DNA from 3 places in the Paenibacillus sp. GCM10028914 genome. Region 1 is predicted to be linked to each of the others. Evidence: predicted binding sites of a transcription regulator. Region 1 holds the regulator's gene; each other region holds the start of a gene.
The links. The regulator LexA, encoded in region 1, represses DNA repair genes until DNA is damaged. The targets are predictions, from matches to a motif close to CGAACATATGTTCG.

Region 1 (8,469 bases):
CGGAATTCAGTACTTCTCTTCCTGCTTCAGGAAGTCCGAAGGAAACGTTACTAATCCCTAGAATCGTATGGCACTCAGGCATGGCTTCTTTAATGAGACGAATCCCTTCAATCGTTTCTTGCGCTGATCCAATATACTGTTCGTCACCTGTTCCTACCGGAAACACCAAGGTATCAAAAATGATATCTTCCGCATTAATTCCATACTTATTCACAAGCAGGTCATACGATCGGCGAGCTACATTTAGTTTGTCCTGACGATTAATTGCCTGTCCACTCTCATCAATCGTACCTACCACCACTGCAGCTCCGTACTTATGAACCAGCGGGGTAACTTTCTCAAATTTCTCTTCACCATCTTCAAGGTTAATGGAGTTAATTATCGCCTTACCTTGTGAATAGCTTAATGCCAAGTCAATGACCTCTGGGTCAGTTGTGTCCACCATGAGAGGAACTTTAACCTTTTTACCGACAAGTTCAAGAAACTTTATCATGTCTTCTTTCTCTTCACGATCCGGATCCTGTACGCAAATATCGATAACATGTGCACCGTTCTTCACTTGAGCACGGGCAATTTCAGATGCTTCCTCGTACTTTCCTTCAACGATAAGCCGTTTGAATTTACGGGATCCAAGGACATTCGTACGCTCTCCGACCATATACGGACGGTTATCCTGCTCAATATAAACAGGGTCAATACCAGATAGAGCCGGCAAGTGAGATCCGTCAAGCTGACGCGGAGGGTACTGGCTCATGACATCACATAGAGCACGAATATGATCTGGTGTTGTACCACAGCATCCACCTGCAATGTTCAGCCACCCTTTTTCCGCAAAAGCACCCATTTTCTGTGCAAGAGACTCAGGGGATTCATGATAATGTCCATTCTCATCCGGCAACCCGGCATTCGGATAACAACTGATTGCAGCTGAAGACATGTCCGATAATGACCGAATATGATCTCTCATAAACTCTGGACCTGTTGCACAGTTCAAACCGATAGATATAGGTTCTATATGTTCTAATGATATGTAAAATGCTTCTATGTTCTGTCCAGCCAAAGTGGTTCCCATAGGTTCGATCGTTCCCGAAATCATGATCGGAAGCTTAACTCCCGTTTTTTCATAGGCTTGTCGTATACCGATCGTACCCGCTTTTACATTAAGTGTATCTTGGGATGTTTCGAGCAGTAGAGTATCAACGCCACCTTCAATTAAAGCTACAGCTTGTTCCTCATAACTATCAATTAACTCTTGAAACGTAACTCCACCGGTAACAGACAGCGTTTTCGTTGTCGGCCCCATCGCTCCTACGACATAACGAGGTTTCTCTGGTGTTGAGTATTTATCTACAGCAGCACGAGCTAGACGAGCCGCTTCCAGATTAATTTCACGAGCAAGTTCTGGTATATCGTATTCGGCAAGTACAACCAAGGTTGCGCCAAAAGTATTGGTTTCAATAAGATCTGCGCCTGCCGCTAAATATTGTTCATGAATGGATTGTATAATATCAGGGCGCTTTAGCACTAACATTTCATTGCAGCCGTCCAATTCGTCTCCACCAAAATCCTCTGCTGAGAGGTCCTCCTGCTGGATCATGGTACCCATAGCACCATCAAGAATTAATATTCGTTCTTTAAGTACTTCCTGTAAGCTAGGCTTGCTCAATGTATACCCCTCCCGGCAAAACGTTAAATCTTAGTGTAACAGAATCTATTTCAATAGAAAAGAACGAAATCTTAGGAAAGATGCGATGTTTCAGCATTATATGATAATTTTCTGGTGACAAATAAGAACAGCAACGATATAATACTTATTAATCCAAGTGGAGAAAGAGGGATAGAATATGGCAGAAATCGTTATTCGTAATACGAACGAACGGATCACCGGAGTCGATAATGTTCGGAATTTCCTGAACAACCAACAAGTTATTTATGAGCACTGGAACATCGAAAAGTTACCTGAAGAACTTCAGTCCAATTTCGCCCTGAACGATGAGGACAAAAAACGCATTCTCGATATTTATGATGAAGAAATCCGTGATCTGGCTTCCCGCCGTGGATATAAAATTTGGGATGTCATCACTCTATCTGAGTCAACTCCTAATCTAGAAGATCTTTTGAAGAAATTTGAAGAAGTTCACACTCATACAGAAGATGAAATCCGGGCGATTGTCGGCGGTAAAGGCATCTTCATTATTAAAGGTGCGGACGATTTAGGATACTTTAATGTTGAACTTGAACCTGGTGATGTAATCTCGGTACCTGAAAACACACCTCACTTCTTCACATTAATGGAGAATCGCCAAATTATTGCTGTACGTCTCTTTATCGAAGAGAATGGTTGGGTTGCTGAACCAGTAGCTGACCCTGGATTCCAATAAGCTTTTATATCTATATTCATTATGTAAAACAGCAGCCTGAGCTCTCGATGGGAGCCCTGGCTGCTGTTTTTAGATTAAGAGCGGTCAATCCATTGAGCCTTTGTCTAATCGAATAGAATAAACATTATCGTTCGATAGCCAAAACTCAATTGTTTGGTTTAAATTCTTGTCAACAAAGCCGATGATATCGGCCCCTTGTTCAACTCTTGTGTAAAAATTATTTCCATACGCACGAATGACTTTTTCTTTGGAATCCCCAACTTGAATTCCTTTTGAAGTTGCAAACGAACTATTCTCATAAACAATAATACGAATTATTTTATCATCGTTAAAGTTTGTTGCGATTTTTGTTCCGTACTCCCAAGTGTAGTATTCAAAAAGAGAATTATTTTTGTCTGCGGTTGGGGCAGGCTTCAAGCCATTGATGCTCTGATTCAGTGCCAAATTTCCGATTTTCTCTTGGACAAGTGGTGTTGTTTTTACGGTCAAATAATGAGCGTTACGAGGACCCAAATTTACATACACAGTGAATGCCAAATAGATTCCAACACCTATAAGTAAGATTAAAAGAGCATAAGAATAACTTTTCTTAATTTTCAAAATTGAAACACTCACTTTCTCAGATGCACCAGCTACCCAAAGATAAGACTGAATTATTCAGTCACTGTTAACTCTTTTAATGGCATGGAGTGCTGTCCTCGTGCAGTTACATGTGATGTAATTCGGTATGTCCCCGGTTCATTAAACGATTTTTCCAACTCATAGTTTCCGTCCTGAACATGTTGAATAGGAACCTTCACTTTCATGCCTCCTCCTTCGCGTACAATTTCAAACTCAACGTCACTCGCATCCTCAACTGGCTCCCCAGACTGAGTGACTTTCACTTGAATAAGCACTTTTTCTCCAACAGCCACCGTTTCAGCATTCAAACTCAGATCTACTATAATTGGATCAACCATGACTAGCTCATCATTTTGTTCTGCTTTACTATTGTTACAAGCAGCTAAGGCGATTGCCATTAGAATCATAACCGAAATCAGAGCGTACTTTTTCTTCATCAAGTTATACACCTACTTTTGAGTCGTATGTATTTTTCATTTCACTCTAATGCTGTCGATAATTTCTTCCATCATTATACAACTGTTTTAATGAACTAATATGCTCCTTTGCTTACAATTGTGTGACGTTTATCACAGAGAAATGTTATAAAAAAAACGATTCTCTCATCAAAGAGAGAATCGCTTTTAGTCCTTCAAAAATTATAAAGAGGATAAAATATCGTGAAGCTCGGTCAAACTCTGTATTTCAAAAGAAGGTACAATCTCTGGATCCTTAGGACGGTCCGTACGGTTAATCCAAACGGTTGTCAATCCAGCAGCGTTGCCGCCTTTTATGTCTGTAGTCAGTTTATCTCCAACCATTACAGCATTCTTCGGTTCAATTCCAAGCAACCCAAGCGCATGTGTAAAGATGGAAGGATCCGGTTTGCCTTTACCAAAGTTCCCCGAGATTACAATGTGATCAAAGTAAGGAGCCAGATCAGGAACCCCATCTAGCTTCTCTTGTTGAAGGTCGGGACTACCATTAGTAAGAAGCAGAAGCTTCACATTACCTTGTAGCTGTTTTAAAACATCAAAAGTCTCATCATAGACATAAGGACGTTTTCTGCGTTCTGCAGCGAATCGTTCTGCGAGTTCAGCAGCTAGCTCATCGTTGTCTACCCCGAGAGATTTCAAGCCTCTACGCCAGGATTCAGTTCTGTAAACAGGAGCGAGTTCCTCCAGACGACGGAATTCCGGTTGATCACCGGCGGAGAAATTTGCCCACAAGCCTTCATATGGATTAATGCCGATCATTTTGGTAAACGCAAAAGTGTCATAAGATTCATACAATGTTCTTGCTTCATTACGAACCGCAGTTAAGAGAGCACCAGCATCAATCCCAGTGCTCTTCGCAGCAACCTGACAAGTTGCTTCAAAAGCTTCCTCTACACTTCTTTCATCCCATAATAACGTATCATCCAAATCAAACATTACCGCAGTTACCGACATCTCTCTCCATCTCCCTCTACTCTCCGCTATTGAACAAACAATCCTTCTATTGGTGTTCTATTGGTGTTCTACTGGAATATTATTAACTTTCGCAAATTGCTCAAGTCTTTCCCCCATCGCTTTTGTATCATAACGATTAATTAGACGAGAGAACACCCAGTTTCCACCACGACCTTTAGTCTCGATGACTACAGAACCTTGCAAAACCTTGATTTTAGAAATTTCGGATGCAGTCAATTTACGCTCACGGTTAAACTTGAAGGTCGAAACTGTACTGCGTCCTACTTTTAAATACGGTTTCCGTAAGAAAATCATTAAAGCAAGTAACAAGTACAAGCTTACGCCGACCCAGTTCAACGTCTGACTACCAGCTCCAGCTTCAACAGTAGCGATACCAAGCAGTGCATATAAAGCTGCCAATGCCACTAGAACGATAGGCAACACATATTTACGACCTTTAAATACATCACCATCGTTGGTTACTGTCGAGGTAGTACCCACCATTGCTTGCCCTTGCTTCTTACGTTGCTTGTTTAGTTGAGACATATTCTTGCTGACTTTTCTTTCCCAAGATCGAGACATGAGTCTCCTCCTCTTCTCTATTGGTCATATATTGAAAATATTTCACAAGCAGACAGTCGGTGATAGATTAATGTTTAAGACCAGCACGATCCTTCTCTTCATCAACCCATTCGATTGTATCCAACTGCTGACGGAAGTTTTTCCGGAAATTATTAAGATAGATTTGACGAAGCTCAGAACGCTCTTTCTGTTCCTCCTCTGTCAACCCTTCATTTTTGTTTTTTCTAGCTAGAACGTTAATACGTTCTACCAAAGCATCGATATCCATTCTTTCGCCTCCAATAAATAATTCAGTTTTAACTTTGACATGTGAAAAAGAGCTTGTCAAGGAATCTTCTCCTTATCAAGCTCGTACATGCGCGCTCTTCTATTATTGTATCATTTTTCTCATAGATTATAAATTCGGGTTCAAAAAAATGTGCGGTTACCAAAGAGGTAAGGAAAGTACATCTCCTGCTTGAATTTCGGGTCCTTTCAGTCCATTCGCCTCACTAATAGAGCTTATGTATGCCCTTGTGTCCATCTTTTCTGGTTTGTATGTTGCTGCGATACTCCAGAGTGAGTCACCTGGTTGTACAATTACATTCTTCTCAGCTATAGGCTTCTCCAATCCGCCAGCAAAAACTGAGAATGCCCCCGTCCAGCCAGAAACAAAAATTAAAATTACGAGCATCATCTTACCAACTCGTGTCTTCATCCATTCCACTGTACGTTCCCATAGCGTGTTCTCTTTATGTCCTTCTTCTTGAAACTGCCCCTCGTAAATACTGCGATATGTAGTGTATCTCATCATTTATCATCATCTCCCAAACAAGTGTTCTCTTATGAATTCAATATAACACGAACACTTGTTTGTTTCAATAGTTTTACGAACGGTTGTTCTTAATATTTTTTTATTTTAGAACTTATGTTTGTACGAACGGTAGTTCTATGATATAATTTTCCCAAACGTTACTAAATGGGGTTGATACGGAATGTCGAAGATATCCAGCCGCCAGCAGGCGATTTTGGAATTTATCCGCAACGAAGTTCGGAGTAAGGGCTATCCGCCTTCCGTACGAGAAATCGGTGAAGCTGTTGGACTAGCTTCCAGTTCAACAGTACATGGTCATCTTGACCGTTTAGAGAAGAAAGGCTTAATCCGACGTGACCCTACGAAACCGAGAGCCATTGAGCTACTTGGTCAAGAAGAATCGGAGACTAGCAATTACTTTACACACACCATCTCCAGAGTACCTGTCGTTGGTAAGGTAACTGCCGGTGTTCCAATTACAGCAACAGAGAACATCGAAGACTACTTCCCATTGCCTCAGCATTTTGTTGGAGACAATAAAGTATTCATGTTAACCGTAGTAGGCGACAGTATGGTTGAAGCTGGCATACATAATGGTGATTATGTCATTGTCCGCCAACAACAAACTGCCGACAACGGAGACATCGTTGTTGCTATGACTGAAGAAGATGAAGCTACTGTGAAAACTTTTTATAAAGAGAAAGACCATATTCGTCTTCAACCAGAGAACCCGATTTACGAGCCACTTCGCTTAAATCACGTCACCATTCTTGGTAAAGTTGTTGGTGTTTTTAGAGATATTCACTAAGTTCGATGATTATCTTTGCAAGGAATTGAAAAGGCTGCTGTCTTGTCTTAGTACAAGCAGCAGCCTTTTTGTGTGTTTCCTTACATAAGGAGCAACTTTCCTTTAACTCCCGCGTCTATAAAGGTAATTACTTTTTTAAAGTTAACAGTCGTAATTGGATTAGGGCTACATGAAAGGAGTTTGCTTTAAATGAAGAACATTACAAGTATATTTATGTGCGCTATATTAAGTATCATTTTGTTTGGCTGCTCGTTTGAGCAAAAAGAAGTCTCAAATTCGGATAGTCCAGTAATGAATTATGAATTATTGGAGCTAAGTGATGTTTATAATAACCTTGAAGATTTAGCCAATGATTCTTCACTCGTTGTAGAAGTCAAACTCACAGCGAAAACGGAAGAAGTCTCGTATGGAGGGGCTGATTTTATTTTGACGAATGCAACAATCATGGATGTTATTAATGGAGACACTAAGTATATGGATCAAGAAATCAAACTTTTTGAAGTAAAATACTATCATACAGACCCATCCTCAACGGGGGATCATTTTATATTATTCTTAGATAAATATGAGGGTCCCGTATATAAAGAGGAAGCATTTGTAATCACAGGGGTCTACCAAGGCAAATATACCATTGATCAAAACAATAATGTTCATTATAAAGCTTCAGATTACAACGGGATTGTCACATTCCAATCAAAAATCACACCAACAACCGTTGATTTATTTAAAGAACAGATTAAGAGCATAAGGAAATAAATAAACTCAATACGAACTATGTAATATTACCCAGACGAACTTTGATCTTGTCAATCCGTATTGCGCACTCTTCATCATGATCTCACTGAAATTAGAATAATTGCCTTATTGTATTCAGTTGAAGTTTGATGGGTAAGTAATATTTACAGACACATATAATTCTGTAGTAAATATTTCCTACTTTTGATAAACTGTATATAGTGCTTATGACATGGAGGGGAGATTATGCTGAAAGAAATAAAAACAGCAATACAGAAAAAACAGATCGTGACGATACGCCTTAATAATGGAGACATAATGCAAGGCATACCTGATGCATGTACAGACCGTGTAACGATGCGTAGTGTGTATGGTCCTGTCTGGGTGCCGTTGGATGAAATAAAACATGTTAGCCGATTGATCAAATTTGAACGTAAAAAAGACCCTGTCAGAATATAACTGACAGGGTCTTCACGTCTTCTCGCTTTCCTTCTGTCGCTTGTGCAATACACACCGACTTATTGCTTGATAAATATAAGTCCCACACAAACTTCGGAGCAATATGGAGGCAAAGTCCTCAAAGTAACTCCTCTTCTCACAGTGCCCCCAAAAAGAAAAACCCTCAACGCTTAGAGCGTCAAGGGTTTCATCTATTAGTACAAAGTCATGTATTGATCGCGTTCCCACTGATGAACTTGGGTGCGGTACATATCCCATTCAATTTCTTTCAATTCGTAGAAGTGTGCGAGTGCATGGTCTCCCAGAGCTTCGCAGATCACTTCACTACGGATCAACTCGTTAAGAGCTTCCTTCAAGTCAGCTGGCAAACTTGGAATACCTTCTTCGATCCGCTCCTCTTCCGACATCACATAGATGTTACGGTCAATTGGCGCAGGCAAAGGAAGTTTACGCTTGATGCCGTCAAGTCCCGCTTTAAGCATAACAGCCAAAGCAAGGTAAGGGTTAGCTGATGGATCCGGGTTACGTAGCTCTACACGAGTACTAAGACCGCGGGAAGCCGGAATACGGATCATCGGGCTACGGTTACTCGCAGACCAAGCGACATAACAAGGAGCTTCGTAACCTGGTACAAGACGCTTGTAGGAGTTAACTGTCGGA
Region 2 (8,469 bases), on a different contig from region 1:
CCCGATTTTCCATGATAATTGACTGATCAAGCTCTCCACTCCCTTTTTACTATAAAAACAAATAAACTTCTTACTAAATAGCAACTATAAATATCATAAGGATAATTTCATTAAATCACGATAAAGTTTATCGGCATAATAGTGAAATAGCAAGAAATATTTTCTAGTTCTATTTTCGAAAAATAGATCAAGAAAGAACGGTAGGTTGTTTAGGTAGATGTTTCTGCAGAAAATCCAGTGCATGGCCTGACATCCACCCCTGAACCAATTCTTCAGGATAATGCTTTAATAGTATATTCACCCATTCCTGATATCTTCTCGGGCTTTCTAAGCCATCTACCCATTGATCAATCCCGTCAAAATCAGATCCGAACATCATGTGGTGTGCTCCACCTAACGAACAGATCCGTTCAATATGCGGAAGTAAATCTTCCGTTTTTACCGGATGTTGATCCCGTCGAATGAACCAAGGAACAAACGTAAGACCAATACGACCGTCCATAGCAATAATCGCACGAATTTGTTCATCCTTCAAGTTCCGCGGGTGAGGACATACCTCAAATACATTCGAGTGAGAAGCGATAACAGGTTTAGAAACAAGTTCGGCTAGCTCCCAAAATCCAGCAATAGACAAATGAGATACGTCCAATAGAATGCCGAGTTCATTACATAACCTTATCATCTCACGGCCCTTGTCCGTTAGTCCACCCCCACGTTTCTCCATAATACCATCAGCAGCCCAGTTCGCGTGATTCCAAGTCAGCCCCATAAACCTTACACCCAGCTCGTAGCAAAGCCGAACATAAAATAAATTGCCTTCCAGCCCGTCCACCCCTTCAAGAGATAGCAGACCCCATCGTTTCCCAGCACTTTTCACTTCATTAACCTGTTCGCGCCACTTGAGCCAACTCAAATGTCCTGACTGTATTAATTGATTCCGGAATATTTCGATTTGGGCCATCACACGCTCAAACGAAGCACGGCCATAACGTTCAGACAAAAATATAGCAAACACTTGTAGTGCTACATCACCTTCTTGCATCGTCTGTAATGTTACATCCAATTCGGGACTATTGGCAAAGGAAACCTTCGGATTTTCCCACAGCTTACTTAAAGCATCACAATGAAAATCTACAACCTTCATTCTAGCCATCCCCTCTCAGCATTTCCACAGCAAAAAGCCTGTTTACTTAGATCGGTAAACAGGCTAACCCTCAACATTCCATCGTTATCTAGGTTCTACGATTAACTTTATCGCTGTCCGGTCTTCGCCATCAATCACAATATCCGTAAAAGCAGGGACACAGATTAAATCAACCCCGCTTGGTGCAACAAATCCCCGAGCTATAGCTACTGCCTTAACAGCTTGGTTCAGTGCTCCGGCTCCAATTGCTTGCAGCTCAGCTCCGCCACGTTCACGGAGAACGCCTGCTAGCGCACCTGCAACTGAGTTTGGATTGGATTTTGCTGAAACTTTTAATACTTCCATGGTAAGTACCTCCCCTGGGAATGTTGAGTGATGGTTTGCTTCCGTTTATTAGATGTTATTCATGAGCGAGAAATTAATTCCTTCTTTTTTCCAAAACGCTCCATATTATCTCTTAAACCGCTTCGCGCATTTTTAATCCATCCGCCACTCATCTTCGTAGAGACGTATTTTTTCGATTTTTTTCGCTTTGCCGGTCGTATCGTCCAGCTGCACGTAAACTGCATGGAAGTGCCACTTGCCTTCATCAACTTGGAACCGGGCCGGCAGCTGTGTCTTGAACTTGTAAAGAACGGCTTCACGCTGCATACCGAGCACCCCTTCTTTAGAGCCAACCATCCCCGTATCCGTCAAATAAGCTGTTCCATTCGGCAGAATTGTATCATCGTTACTCTGTACATGTGTATGAGTACCTACAACGATTGAGGCACGTCCATCCAAATGCCATCCCATAGCAATCTTTTCAGATGTAGCCTCTGCGTGAAAATCAACCAAAATATGCTTATGCTTCTTTCGAAGCTCGTCTACAATTTCATCTGCTGCTCTAAAAGGACAATCGATCGCAGGTAAAAAAGTCCGCCCCATTAAATTGACAATAGCCAGTTCCTTTCCGTTCGCTTTAATAACAGTAGATCCTAGCCCTGGCGTACCTGGCGGATAATTAGCTGGTCGTACCATGCGGGGTTCATGATCAATAAACTCAAAGATATCACGATTATCCCATGTATGGTTACCCATTGTTATACCGTGAATACCCCAATTGAAGAACTCATTAGCGATCGCGGATGTGATCCCACGTCCAGATGCTGCATTCTCTCCGTTAGCTATTATAATATGCGGGTTATACTTAGACTTCAGTTCCGGTAATGATGCTTTAAGAGCCTTTCTGCCTGTGCTTCCGACTATATCGCCTATGAATAAAACGTTGATGCCAACCCACTCCTCTATCGTTAACAAATTATGAAATTGCTTTACGTACAAAGATAAAAAGTGGCCAAGAAGCGGCCACTTTTTATCTGGAACATTATTTCGCGTAATCAACCGCTCTTGTTTCACGGATGACCGTGACTTTGATATGACCAGGATAGTCCAGTTCATTCTCAATGGTTTTGGTAATGTCACGCGCCAAGCGGAATGCTTCAGCATCATCGATCTTATCAGGTTGTACCATCACGCGGACTTCGCGTCCTGCTTGGATAGCATATGATTTCTCAACACCTTCAAAGGATTCAGTGATCGCTTCCAGCTTCTCAAGACGTTTAATGTAAGTCTCCAGTGTCTCTCTGCGAGCTCCAGGTCTAGCAGCGGACAATGCGTCAGCCGCACCAACAAGCATAGCAATGACTGAAGTTGCCTCACAATCACCATGGTGCGAAGCGATGCTGTTAATGACCACCGGATGTTCTTTATACTTCTTCGCCAGCTCCACGCCGATTTCAACGTGCGAACCTTCCACTTCGTGATCCAGCGCTTTACCGATGTCATGCAACAGCCCGGCACGTTTCGCCAATGTGATATCTTCGCCGAGCTCTCCAGCCATCAGCCCCGTTAAATAAGCTACTTCCATAGAGTGTTTAAGCACATTTTGTCCATAACTTGTACGGAACTTCAGACGGCCCAGGATTTTGATCAAATCCGGATGCAAGCCATGAACACCAACCTCGAAAGTTGCCTGTTCACCATACTCGCGAATCCGCTCGTCCACTTCCTTGCGGGACTTCTCAACCATCTCTTCGATACGAGCCGGATGAATCCGACCATCTGCCACCAATTTCTCTAAAGCAGTACGAGCAATTTCACGGCGAATTGGATCGAAGCCTGACAGTATAACTGCTTCAGGAGTATCATCGATAATGAGGTCAATCCCTGTAAGGGTTTCAAGTGCACGGATGTTACGTCCTTCTCGGCCAATAATCCGGCCCTTCATTTCTTCGTTCGGCAGTGTAACGACGGAGACCGTCGTTTCCGCAACGTGATCAGCTGCACAACGCTGGATGGCAAGAGTGATAATCTCACGAGATTTCTTATCTGCCTCTTCCTTCGCCTGCTGTTCAAGTTCTTTAATCATTTGTGCGGTTTCATGGCGAACTTCTTGTTCTACATTACTTAAAATGATGCTTCTCGCATCTTCCATAGTCAGGTTGGAAATGCGCTCCAACTCTGAAACCTGGTTCTTGTAAATCACATCAATCTGTTGCTGGGTTTCTTCAATTCGTTTCTCTTTGTTCGCCACTTGTTCTTCTTTACGTTCCAAAGATTCCAATTTTTTATCCAGCGATTCTTCCTTTTGCAACAATCTGCGTTCTTGTCGTTGAATTTCATTCCGACGTTCGCGAGTGTCTTTATCAGCTTCGGCTCGAATTCTATGGACTTCGTCCTTCGCTTCGAGAACCGTTTCTTTCTTCAGTGCTTCTGCTTCTTTCTTCGCGTTCTCCACGATCTGAATAGCAGCAGTTTCTGCACTAGAAATTTTAGCTTCTGCAAGGTTTTTGCGAATAAAATAACCGAACCCAAAGAATATAGCGGCAACGAAGAGAACGACTATGATCCAGATTCCGGTTTCCATCTGTTCACCTCCTCGTTGGTTCCTCCAAGGCATTCCTTGGGAAATGTTCAATTGTCATGTCACTCTAGCTTCATTCATACATAAAATTTTGGCAGCTTATTCTGCCGTCCACACTGCGTACCGGTCTAACATACGCATAGCCCGCCGAAACCGGCAGATTACATTTCACTATGAATTAGCGAATCTTTCACAAAAGTAACTTTTTGGAAGGAAAAAGGCACCTATAAATGATAAAGATTCAATTTCATTTTAGTATTTATAAAAAGATATTGTCAAGGGAAAGCGCTGGTTAATGACCATGTTCATCCAAAATCGACTCTATTAAACCAAAATTTAACATTTAAGGCTTACTCTTACTCAAACGCTTCCAGCTCTTCGAGAGAATCTTCGGCATCCCGATCCTCTGCAATCAATCTATTAATCACTTTACGAACCTTTTCACCGGTAAATCCTCGGCGCATTAAGAAAGCTCCCGTCTTTCGCTTTCGTTCTAGAGCATCTCCTTTGACCTGCTGCCATTTCTTCTTACCTATCGTATATGCGCTATTAAATTCATCTTCTTCGCTAACTTCACTCAGGGCCTCTGCAATTAGCTCATTCTCAATTCCTTTTTGTCGGAGTTCCTGTTTAACCCACATTCGGCCTTTCTTCTGCCTTGTGATTCGCTGCTCGGCCCACTGTTTAGCATATAATTCATCATCAACTAAGCGTTCTTGCTGAAGTCGAATTATCGTCTTCTCAATCCCATCAGCAGTCATCCCCTTTTGGCTAAGACGCTGAGCGATTTCTTTCGCTGTACGAGGCTTTCGTTCCAAAAACCGTAAAGCTTCCACATAGGCCTGTTGGCGTTCATCAGCGACAACAATGCTCTCCAGCTCGTCCTTTCGAAATATACTTCCTTTCATCATCCTGTATTTAATCATAACGTCCTCATGAACGGTTAAGCTATATGGTCCAAACCTAATAAGATAACGATGCTTGGGTTTCCGCATCATCTCTACAGAGGTAATGATCAAATCCTCATCATCCGGGAAATGAGAAACACCATTTTGTTCCTCTTCCTGTGATAATAAATATGTTTCGTTTTCGGTTTCCATCGTTCCTCCTTGCAATATATCCCCGATATATAAGTATCTCAATATTGTAAAGAAGACCGCTTGGTGTTAAATAGCCACCAAACGGTCTTACAAAACACCGTAAGTATATACGGTAATCTATTCTGCTTTAAACAACTCTTGCTCTTCTTGCTCTTCCTTCACCTTATCAGCATCACTAAGCTCAGGTACATTGGTAGACAGATTACTAGCTTCACGGATTTTTTGCTCAATTACATCAGCAATCTCCGGATGCTCTTTCAAAAATTGCTTCGCATTCTCACGACCTTGTCCCAAACGTTCACCTGTAAAGGAATACCATGCACCGCTCTTATCTACGATATCAAGTTCTGTACCGATATCAATCAGGCTGCCTTCTTTCGAAATGCCTTCTCCGTACATAATATCGATCTCTGCTTGCTTAAACGGAGGTGCCACCTTGTTCTTAACAACTTTAACACGTGTACGGTTACCCACTACATCATTACCCATCTTAATGCTCTCAATACGACGAACATCCAAACGAACTGTAGAATAGAACTTCAGCGCACGACCACCTGGAGTCGTTTCTGGGTTACCAAACATGACACCGACCTTTTCACGAAGCTGGTTGATAAAGATAGCAATCGTCTTCGATTTGCTGATCGCCCCAGAAAGCTTACGAAGAGCTTGGGACATCAAACGAGCTTGCAGACCCACGTGAGAGTCTCCCATATCCCCTTCGATCTCCGCTTTTGGAACAAGCGCTGCTACCGAGTCAATAACAATAATATCAACTGCTCCACTACGTACCAGTGCTTCTGCGATTTCGAGAGCCTGTTCTCCCGTATCTGGCTGAGACAGCAGAAGCTCATCAATGTTAACACCTAGTTTACTCGCATAAGCTGGATCCAAGGCATGCTCAGCATCAATAAATGCAGCCTGTCCACCCACTCTTTGAACTTCAGCAACAGCATGGAGTGCCACCGTAGTTTTACCGGAAGACTCAGGTCCATAAACTTCAATGATCCGGCCTTTAGGCAGACCGCCTGTTCCTAATGCTATATCCAATGCCAACGATCCGCTTGGCACGATTTCCACTTGCATATGGGTTGATTCACCCAACTTCATAATCGAACCTTTACCGAACTGTTTCTCTATCTGACGAAGCGCCATATCCAGCGCAGCACGACGATCTGACAATTCTTCCACAACCCTTCAATTGTTGATAAATTTATAATACCTTGTTTTTATAAGTTTGCCAAGCATTTTTTCGAACATACATTCGTTTTTTTTACTGGGCGCTCCCTCCCCGGGTTTAACCGCAGTTTCTCCATAAACAGCAAAAACCGCGGCCACATCATTTGATATGCCACGGTTCTTCCGTATACCGATTATACTTAACAATAATTTGCATTTCAATCCTATTGTTAATTTTTTACTGATATTTTGTTGCCGTCAGTCTCAGCCATAAACGGTATAACAATGCCTTCGTCGCACGAATCCGCACCATTTCTCTATCACCCTTGAGATGGAGCTCATGAACTTCTGTCTTTTTGCCACGCTCAGACAAACCAATATACACCAAACCTACCGGTTTACGTTCCGCATACCCCGGACCAGCCACACCGGTCACTGACAGCCCGAAGTCACTATCTGTCACCATTCGAATTTGCTCAGCCAGAACCTCTGCAACCTCTGTGGAAACAGCGCCTGGAGCATCGTCTCCCTCTAAAAGATGCTGCGGCACATTTATCAATTTATGCTTGATCTGATTCGTATAACAAACAATACCTCCAAGAAGCATCGTCGCACTTCCTGGAATTGAAGTAATATTCTCCATCACGAGACCACCCGTGCAACTTTCCGCGGCACTAACCGTCCAGCCATGATCAGCCATTATATCGACAATTACTTTTTCAATAGGAACGTCTTCGTTAGCATACATATGCTCTGGAACAATCGCTTTGATCTGTTCTTCAAGCTTGTTCAGTCTCTCCATCGCCTCTCCTTCGCTAGAAGCTTTGGTAGAAATGCGAACCGTCACTTCACCTTCCTTGGCGTACAGTGCGATCGTTGGATCGCTCTGAGCACTGATCAAATGACTAAGTCGGTCATCCAGCGCAGACTCACCGATCCCCGCAAATTTAAGCATTTTGGAGTAGAGCGGCAGCTCATCGGTGAGTACATGCTGCATTAACCAGGGCTTTGCCTGATTTTCGAACATCGGCATCAGTTCTCTCGGCGGACCTGGAAGTACAATATAATAAGTGCCTTCATGAGATATAGCATTCCCAACAGCCAGTCCCGTCTCGTTCGCCAGAGGTGTGCCCCCATCGATTGATAATGCCTGACGCTTATTATTCTCTGTCATTCCCTTACCACGGTCCATAAAGAATCGGTCAATATTGTCCATAGCCATCCGGTCGATATGAAGAGATGTACCAATAAACTCAGCCAAAGCATCTTTTGTAATATCATCCTGTGTCGGCCCAAGACCGCCAGTCAGAATAATAATATCGGCACGGGCACTGGAGATCTTAAGTGTTTCCTTAATGCGCTCTATATTATCGCCGACGACGGTTTGATAATATACATCAATACCCATGCCCGCTAATTGTTTTGACAAATACTGGGCGTTTGTGTTTACGATTTGACCGAGCAATAGCTCCGTTCCGACTGCAATGATCTCTGCTTTCATCCACCGAACCTCCTAGAATATATCTCGATATATTTATTTAATAAGCAATAAATCACAGCATAAAGCAAGCGCCATGAAGATGGAAGAAAAAAGCAATAGGATTTCTCCTATTGCCATTAAGCTCCAGCACCCCTGAGAAGGTGTTTATTTTTCACAAAATATTCAGCGCCGGAGTATATCGTTATCAATGCAGCTGCCCAGATCGCAATTTGATCAAACGGAATTCCAAAGAATACGAATGGAAAATTATTGATCAGTAACGCTACAATTGCTACGATTTGAATTACAGTCTTCAATTTCCCTGAGTTTCCAGCTGCTACAACTGCTCCATCAAGCAGAGCAATCTGACGCAGTCCAGTAACAGCAAACTCGCGGCTTATAATCACTACAACAATCCATGATTCTACTTTCCCCATTTCCACCAGTGAGATGAGTACAGCAGCCACAAGTAGTTTATCTGCCAGGGGATCTAAAAGTTTGCCAAGATTAGTCACCATGTTATTCTTTCGCGCGAGATAACCATCTATTCCATCCGTGCTGGCTGCCACAATAAAAATTACCGCAGCGATAAGTTGATTATATGGTAATGTAAAACCATTCCATACGATCGGCTCTGGATAAAAGTTGAAATCTACAAGCAAAA
Region 3 (8,469 bases), on a different contig from region 1:
TTCTCTTTCCTGCTAGTCACCTTGTTTGATACGACGGGTACAGTCGTCGGTGTTGCAGAGCAGGCGGGTCTGATGAAGGACAACAAGCTGCCTCGTTCGGAGCGTGCTATGCTCTCGGATTCTATTGCAACAGTTGCCGGTTCTATGGTGGGTACAAGTCCTACAACCGCGTACGTTGAATCTGCCGCCGGTGTGGGTGCAGGTGGACGAACAGGACTCACTGCGGTTGTAGTGGCGGTATTGTTCGCGATAGCGGCCTTTTTCAGTCCGCTCGTTGGTGCTGTGTCCGGGTTGTCTGCGATTACGGCACCATCCCTTATTGTGGTGGGATGCTTGATGCTCGGTAATGTCAAAAGCATTCGTTGGGACGATTTCGATGAAGCGTTCCCGGCATTTCTTGTTATTTTGACCATGCCGCTTACATCTAGTATTTCGACAGGGATTGCCCTTGGCTTTATCTCTTATCCATTAATGAAAGTGGTTAAAGGTAAATTCCGCGATGTGCATCCACTAATGTATGTTTTTGCTGTCTTGTTTATATTGCAGCTAGCTTTTGTTCCTCATTGATTGTTTGGAACGTTTAAGCTTGGAACGGAAAAAGCCGGAGAGTTCTCCCTGTCATAACAGGTGAGGCTCTCTGGCTTTTTTGTTTTAACGCTGGTCAGACTCATTCTGATGATGAAGAAGGCTATTTAGTTTTTGGGTTGATTCTTTTCCTTGGAGTATTCTTTCAGCAACCTCGCTAATTCCGACATGTACTTGGTCAACTGCACGCTGATCTCTGCTCGCATCACATCACGAGTCATGCCGAATCGTTCTTCATATCCCCGACAATAATAACGATGATAGATGACCAGGTCTGATTGCTCTTCGGTCAAAATCTTGATATTCCGCTGTTTAAGCTCACGCCTTATTCTGTACATATCCTGCATAATCTGTTCGAGGATCTTCTGGCTGGCGAGGATGTATAGGCGCTTCAGAATATTGGTGGAGTATTCGGCGTCGACAATACTCTTTTGAACCATTTTCTCCATATGCGGCAACAAGATATAATCACGGATCATGGTACGTTCTTCGGACGTGATGATCTTACTCCCAGGGGAAGTATGCTGCTGCTCATACTGTTCGACATGTTCTGTTAACAACATCTTGGATTTCCAGCGTTCGTTACCATCAAGCTTGCTCATTTATAATGCCCTCCAATTTGTTCAGCTCTTTCCCGTGCTACACCGGCTGCTTTCAAAGAAGAAGCCCGCATAATAGCGCTGCTCCCGTACCGGTTCTTGATCTCATCAATAACCCGCTCTTTGCGAAATGCAAGGGATCGGTCATCAAAGAGGGTGAGCTGGATAACGCTATCGTCCGTCAGTTGCGACAAGGAGATGCTTAGGTTGCTGACAGGCAACCCGCTCCAGTGGTCGATGAACAGCTTGCGTGCAGCAGCAGCTACTTCATGGGTGAGCGCCGTTGGCTCAGGGAGCGTCATCTGTCTGCTGAACCAAGAGGTTCGTTCGCCATCCGTCTCTGCGGCGGACACGGAAACAACAGAACCCAAATAACGGTGGCGTCTAGTACGCTGACACACCTCAACGACAAGCTCGAGCAGAACGACTTCGATATCTTGAAGCCTGCGGTACAGGCTCCAGCGGAGCGCTTTGCCATGACTGATTGATTTTAATTGATGCCGTATGCCGGATACGACGGGGCTAGGATCGATCCCACGTGCAGTCTGCCAATAATACGCTGCTTGGATGTCGCTTTGTTTTCCCATTTCCCGGCGCATCCGTTGTTTAAACTCAGCGAATTCCATGCGTGCAATATCACCGATATAGTTTAGGCCCATTCGGGTAAAATGGCGGGTCATTGCGGAGGCTACCATGAACATATGATGTACAGGAAGTGTCCAGAGCGTGGACTCTAGCTTGTCAAAAGAAAGCTCGAATATGCCTTCAGACATCTTCTTGGCATAGTTATCGGTGGCCATCTTGGCGAGAACTTTAGTGGGGCCGATGCCGACCCGTGTCCAGACACCTGTGGATAACAGCACATGGTTCTGAATTCTCTTGGCTATTTCATAAGGAGAGCCAAAATAAGCGATTGAGCCTGTCACGTCGAGGAACTGCTCATCCACACTATAAGGCTCCACGAGATCAGTATAGGATTCAAAGATTTGTGTGATTAATAAGGATACTTGAATATAGGTCTGCATTCTAGGACGGATGACAATCAGATCCGGGCATTTAGCCAAAGCTTCTCCGACTCTTGACGCTGTCGTTACGCCGCGGGATTTTGCAATGGGGCATGCCGCAAGCACGATACCGTTGAGCCTTGCAGGGTCTCCTACAGCAACGGGCTTATCGCGATATTCCGGATGAGCTGCCTTCTCTACTGAAGCGTAAAAAGACTGTCCGTCGATTAAAAAAATATGTCTCGACATGGGTTACCCCTCCATTAAAATACTGTAAATAAAGACGTTGTAACACCGATTCATAAGAAAGTTTCTTCATGCATTCTTCATTTATTATATACCGAACACATGTTCTATATGCAAGTGGTAAATACAGTTTGTGGTGGGCGGAGGGAGAAATAAAAGTGGACGTAGGAGAAGGAATAAGATGAAATTGTAATTTAAAGGGAATTTATTGCAGCTCCCTTTGGAGTAAGACGTTTCATTGTTAAAACAAAAAATCATGATTCCATGCAAAAAAGCTGCCCCACGTCCTTACGGACTGCGGGGCAGCTTTTCTTGTGTATGTCAAACGATAGATTAGTGGCTGTTTTGAACAACCTTTTGCAGAGAAACCTCTTCACCTTGGTCGGACGAGTCGTAAATCGCTTGAATGATCTGGGAGGAGAGGATGACTGTATCGATATGCGAAGGCTGTTTCTCCCCGGTCTGAATGCATCGAATGAAACCGTCGATTTCATTCTGGAACATGTTACCGAGATTAAATTTTGGTGTTGTTTCGATCAACGCGCCGTCATCCGTGGTGTAGAAAGTGAAGTCTGCACCATACTTCAGTCGTATACCGCCTTTATCCCCGAGGAAGTCGATGTACATCTCTTCGGCACCGATATTTTGTGCCCATGCGCCGTTTAATGAAATGGTTGGACCTTCGGTGCGAACGAGAGCTGTGACAAAATCGTCGACATCGTATGTGCCGTCATATTTCGGTGGACCTGCCCACATGTTGAGGAAGGTGTAGTTCTCCATATCTTTACCCAGCTTGCAGTAAGCCTGACCGGAAACGGTCTTTGGTTTTGGATCGCCGGTACAGTACATTACGACATCGAGAAAGTGAACGCCCCAATCAATCAGCGCACCGCCGCCGGCGATAGCTTTGGTCGTGAAGGCGCCGCCCAGACCCGGAATCGAGCGATGAGCGCGGAAGCTCGCATATACGTGATACAATTCGCCGAGATCGCCGTTTTGGATCATCTTTCTGATTCTGTTTACGCTTTCATTATATCGGTTGACTACCCCGATATTAAGTGTTTTGCCCGTTTCGTGCTGAACCTTCTGCATTTCCAGCGCTTCGGTATAGGTGCGGGCTGCCGGCTTTTCACATAATACATGCTTCCCTGCTCGCAAACAATCGATGGCGATCGAAGCATGGACGTCATTCGGCGTACAGATCGATACGGCATCAACCTCAGGATCATTCAGAATCTGCTGGTAATCCTCAATGGCTTGGCCACACTCGTATTTGGTTACGGCGGCATCGGCCCGATCCCTCACGATATCGCAGAAGTATTTAATCTCAGCCTCTGCATTAGCCATATAGGCAGGGATATGAGCACTGTTCGCAATCGTGCCGCAGCCAATCACGGCAATTGTAATTTTGTCCATCGGTTTTCCTCCAAAGTAGTGGATTGATGATGCAGTGATTACATGAGCCTTTAACTTGAGCTTTCATATTGCTTGCCCCGAGTATAGCATATTGGATTAGGGTTGAGGAGTACAAGCATTTTATTGATCCTAATTAATATTTTGATGAACTGTAAGTAAAGGAATGATAGACTCACTAGTTTTAATACAGAGGAAGAGTGTTATCCGTTAGCGCTTTGAATTTTGTAACCAATTTTACAATGTTGGAGGCTGCACGATATAGTTAATTTTGATAAAATAATGAAGTAGCCAAAATGCGATTATTGAACAAATATTCTTAGAGAAAGGAGAGAGTCTAGGAGAGTTAGTCTGACCCATTTTTAAAAGAAGTACATATATAGAGGTTTCGAAGATTCGTAGCAGACAACATTCGCTTTCAGAAATGAATATTTTGATTCAGTTAGCAGCATAATGAATGATGAGTTAGGTGAATTATAATCGTTCTTAGTTTAGAATTATTATAAAAAAGCTTGACAGATCTCATGATTTGGTTAATTATAATAATTACAAAGTATGTTCAGCACATGTTATTCCAGAGTTTGAACATGCTTAATAAACTAAATTACAATTAAAAGGAGATATAATCATGTCACTAATCGGAACAGAAGTACTACCATTTAAAGCGTCTGCATTTCAAGACGGTAAATTTCTCGATATCACAGAAGAAAACTTCAAAGGTAAATGGAGCGTAGTTTGCTTCTACCCAGCTGACTTCACATTCGTATGCCCAACTGAACTTGAAGATCTTCAAAACCAATATGAAACTTTGAAAGAACTGGGTGTTGAAGTATACTCCGTTTCCACGGACACTCATTTCACACATAAAGCATGGCATGCAAGCTCTGAAGCAATCGGTAAAGTAAAATACATCATGATCGGTGACCCTTCACATACAATTTCTCGTAACTTTGACGTATTGATCGAAGAAGACGGTCTTGCAGATCGTGGTACTTTCATCATCGATCCAGACGGTATCATCCAAACAGTTGAGATCAATGCTGGCGGTATTGGCCGTGATGCAAGTGCTCTTGTAAACAAAATTAAAGCAGCACAATATGTACGTAATCATCCAGGTGAAGTTTGCCCAGCGAAATGGTCTGAAGGTGCAGAAACATTGAAACCAAGCTTAGATCTTGTAGGCAAAATTTAAGGTGGTAATATAAATGGCACTAGATCAAGATATTAAAAACCAACTAGAACAATACCTTCAGATGTTGGAAGGCGATATTGTACTCAAAGTTAGTGCAGGCGAGGATGATGCATCCGTCGAAATGCTTGCTCTCGTAGAGGAAATTGCTAGCATGTCTTCGCGGATCACGTTGGAAAAAACACAATTGTCTAGAACACCAAGTTTTAGTGTCAATCGTGTAGGTGAAGACACGGGTGTAATCTTTGCGGGAACTCCTTTGGGACACGAATTTACTTCCTTGGTGCTCGCTCTGCTACAAGTTAGCGGACGAGCTCCGAAAGTGGAGCAAAGCGTTATTGATCAGATCAAGGGCATTCGCGGCGAATATAAGTTTGAAACTTATATCAGCCTGAGCTGTCATAACTGCCCTGATGTTGTACAAGCGCTCAACCTGATGAGCGTCCTCAATCCTGGTATTTCTCATACGATGATTGATGGTGCTGCATTTAAAGAAGAGGTAGAAAGCAAGGAGATCATGTCTGTACCTAGCGTTTACCTCAATGGTGAGTTTTTCGAAAGTGGTCGTATGACGATTGAAGAAATTCTTGCTAAGCTTGGTTCTGCTCCTGACGCTTCAGAGTTTGACAATAAAGATCCATTTGATGTGCTTGTTGTTGGCGGAGGCCCATCAGGTGCAAGTGCAGCGATTTACGCAGCACGTAAAGGGATTCGTACAGGTATTGTTGCTGAACGCTTTGGCGGTCAGGTAAATGATACGATGGGTATTGAGAACTTCATCAGTGTGAAATACACTGAAGGTCCTAAACTCGTAGCGGCAATTGAAGAACAAGTTAAAGAATACAACATCGATGTGATGAAGCTGCAGCGTGCTACACGTCTGGAGAAGAAAGATCTCATCGAAGTTGAGCTTGAGAATGGTGCGGTTCTTAAGAGTAAGACCGTAATCATTTCTACAGGTGCTCGCTGGAGAAATGTTGGCGTTCCTGGTGAAGCTGAATTCAAGAACAAAGGGGTAGCTTACTGCCCTCACTGTGACGGTCCTCTGTTTGCAGGTAAAGATGTTGCGGTTATTGGCGGCGGTAACTCCGGCGTTGAGGCAGCGATTGATCTTGCAGGTATTGTAAACCGTGTAACCGTACTTGAATTCGCACCAGAACTTAAAGCAGATGCTGTACTTCAAGATCGTCTTTACAGCCTGCCGAATGTTACGGTCATTAAAAATGCACAAACCAAAGAAATTACCGGAACAGACAAGGTTGATGGTATCTCCTATATCGATCGTGAATCAGGAGAAACTCACCATGTTGAACTGCAAGGTGTATTTGTACAGATCGGTCTTGTACCAAACACCGACTGGTTAGAAGGTACACTTGAGCGTACTCGCATGGGTGAAATCATTGTAGATAGCCACGGCGCTACAACGGTACCTGGTGTGTTCGCTGCCGGAGACTGTACGAATAGTGCTTATAAACAGATCATCATTTCTATGGGATCTGGTGCTACAGCAGCTCTAGGTGCTTTCGATTATCTGATCCGCAATTAATTAATATTATTATGAGTAACAGCCCTCACTTTTTATAAAGTGAGGGCTGTTTGTTATGTCTTTGAGACGAAACTAGTATTTTGCGGACTAACGTTCCGCTATTTGTGTGTTGTAGTCACTTTGAGAGTGTTGGCGGACAGAGAATCTGTTATTTGCTATAAAATGAGTGGATCTAGGTATATTGTTAGTGAATAACGGAATCTGAGTCCAAGTATACAGCGTGAAAGCGTTGATTGTCACAAATAGTAGATTCCCTGTCCGCGGGATGTTCGTGCTTCCACGTTCAATGCTATTCCTCTTAATAACTAACTTTCACCTGGATGTCCTGCTCATAGTTTCCAAAACATCTGCCGAACAGACTAACCCCGCCGGCATTTCTTGCATCTTCCGGGGAACTGATACGGAACCGGAGTTCTTCGGCTGGCTGGATCGGAATATCCTGGATGCACACATCAGACAGCAGTACTCCGTCCATATACGTACCCGAAGAAGTGATGAGCAGTGTCTTGAGCAGACCATGTTGAGTGCTGCCTGGCTCCCACCAAGCGGGAGTGAGTTTGCCGCGTATGCTTCCAAAATCACCAGGGGAAGTCCACACGCAAACGAGAGTGTCGTTTACCAGGAACGAGATGTCTGATGCCCAATCCTCCGCATAGCCGGGAGCCTCCGAACCGATCTCAAGGGATATACGAAGACTGTTGATGTTACTTCTACCTGTCAGGTAATTCGGAATCCGGTACTCTACATACCCGCTGGCGAACCAAATATGCTGGGCCTTCACATGCTCGGGTTCGGCGAAGTATCGCGGGTCATCTCGCATTCCGATCAGCTTGGTCTCCGAGGCCAATCCGCATGTAGGCTTCACTTGGTATTCTGTGTACTGTCCGACAGGAATAGACACGGAATATGAATGCAGATCCTGAGTAGGCTCTGCCGGTGTTCCAGAGGTTTTGAAAATTAATGTCGTGGTATCCAGACGAAGTGTACATTGTTTCTGCATTCCACGCTTGCCTGCTGTCATCTCTGTATGAATGATTCCAGCTTCTTCAAGCTGCTGGACATGTTTAGTCACAATGGCAGAGGACATCTCTAGTCTTTGAGCCATTTCTCTGATGTTGAGGCTTTCCTTACTCAGCATTTCGATCATTCGAATTCGAGTTTCGGAGGCCAGTGCAACAAATAAGGGTAGATTACTTTGATTAACCTGTAACTCCATTCATAAACCCTACCTTTACCATTTACATAATTACGATATCACCCATTGTATAACCAATTGATTAATTAAACAAGAATATGATTGACTAAAGAGAGTAAGTATTTTAAAATTTGCTTGAAGCATCATTGTGTTAATTATTAATCATTAGGTTAACTAAATAGGAGTGATTAACAATGTCCATGGAATCAAGCAGTGCAACAATTCCACGCCCAGAATACCCTAGACCTCAGTGGGTGCGTCCCGACTGGATCAACTTAAACGGTCAGTGGCAATTTGAGATCGATCATGGCAAAAGTGGAAAGGAGCGCGGATACCATAACTCAGATCGCGATTTATCCGGGTCGATAACGGTACCTTTCTGTCCGGAAAGCAGGTTATCCGGTGTAGAATATAAAGATTTTATGGCTGCGGTATGGTATAAAAGGGATTTCTCTGTGCCGAAGACATGGACGAATGACCGGATTCTACTTCACTTTGGGGCAGTTGATTATGAAACTGAGGTGTGGGTTAATGGCGTATCCGTTGGTACGCATCGTGGTGGATATTCTCCGTTTAGTTTTGACATCACTTCGAACGTGCAGACGGGTGTAAATACCATAATTGTTTATGCGGAGGACGACGTACGTTCAGGTCTTCAGCCGCGGGGCAAGCAAAGCGGAAGATTTTACTCG

Region 2: recA (recombinase RecA) is a predicted target of LexA. The motif match lies at 6,400-6,413, and genes of this name have one in related genera.
Region 3: ACFQV5_RS22565 (DNA polymerase IV) is a predicted target of LexA. The motif match lies at 2,530-2,543, and genes of this name have one in related genera.

The regions. Positions count from the first base shown of each region.
Region 1 is NZ_JBHTFO010000015.1:109,056-117,524, reverse strand. It holds gene metH (methionine synthase) at 1-1,666, opposite strand, end outside; gene ACFQV5_RS14045 (acireductone dioxygenase) at 1,845-2,381, shown strand; gene ACFQV5_RS14040 (hypothetical protein) at 2,466-2,981, opposite strand; gene ACFQV5_RS14035 (FixH family protein) at 3,035-3,439, opposite strand; gene ACFQV5_RS14030 (HAD family hydrolase) at 3,641-4,432, opposite strand; gene ACFQV5_RS14025 (hypothetical protein) at 4,490-5,014, opposite strand; gene ACFQV5_RS14020 (DUF896 domain-containing protein) at 5,082-5,282, opposite strand; gene ACFQV5_RS14015 (LysM peptidoglycan-binding domain-containing protein) at 5,439-5,807, opposite strand; gene lexA (transcriptional repressor LexA) at 5,989-6,615, shown strand; gene ACFQV5_RS14005 (hypothetical protein) at 6,805-7,371, shown strand; gene ACFQV5_RS14000 (hypothetical protein) at 7,597-7,809, shown strand; gene glnA (type I glutamate--ammonia ligase) at 8,004-8,469, opposite strand, start outside.
Region 2 is NZ_JBHTFO010000012.1:276,442-284,910, forward strand. It holds gene ACFQV5_RS11490 (2-oxoacid:acceptor oxidoreductase subunit alpha) at 1-30, opposite strand, end outside; gene ACFQV5_RS11495 (dipeptidase) at 188-1,144, opposite strand; gene ACFQV5_RS11500 (stage V sporulation protein S) at 1,229-1,489, opposite strand; gene ACFQV5_RS11505 (TIGR00282 family metallophosphoesterase) at 1,622-2,416, opposite strand; gene rny (ribonuclease Y) at 2,511-4,052, opposite strand; gene ACFQV5_RS11515 (regulatory protein RecX) at 4,406-5,149, opposite strand; gene recA (recombinase RecA) at 5,267-6,328, opposite strand; gene ACFQV5_RS11525 (competence/damage-inducible protein A) at 6,564-7,826, opposite strand; gene pgsA (CDP-diacylglycerol--glycerol-3-phosphate 3-phosphatidyltransferase) at 7,943-8,469, opposite strand, start outside.
Region 3 is NZ_JBHTFO010000018.1:457,873-466,341, forward strand. It holds gene ACFQV5_RS22555 (NCS2 family permease) at 1-567, shown strand, start outside; gene ACFQV5_RS22560 (YhjD family protein) at 693-1,187, opposite strand; gene ACFQV5_RS22565 (DNA polymerase IV) at 1,184-2,437, opposite strand; gene ACFQV5_RS22570 (Gfo/Idh/MocA family protein) at 2,768-3,850, opposite strand; gene ahpC (alkyl hydroperoxide reductase subunit C) at 4,476-5,039, shown strand; gene ahpF (alkyl hydroperoxide reductase subunit F) at 5,053-6,582, shown strand; gene ACFQV5_RS22585 (ArsR/SmtB family transcription factor) at 6,881-7,798, opposite strand; gene ACFQV5_RS22590 (glycoside hydrolase family 2 protein) at 7,972-8,469, shown strand, end outside.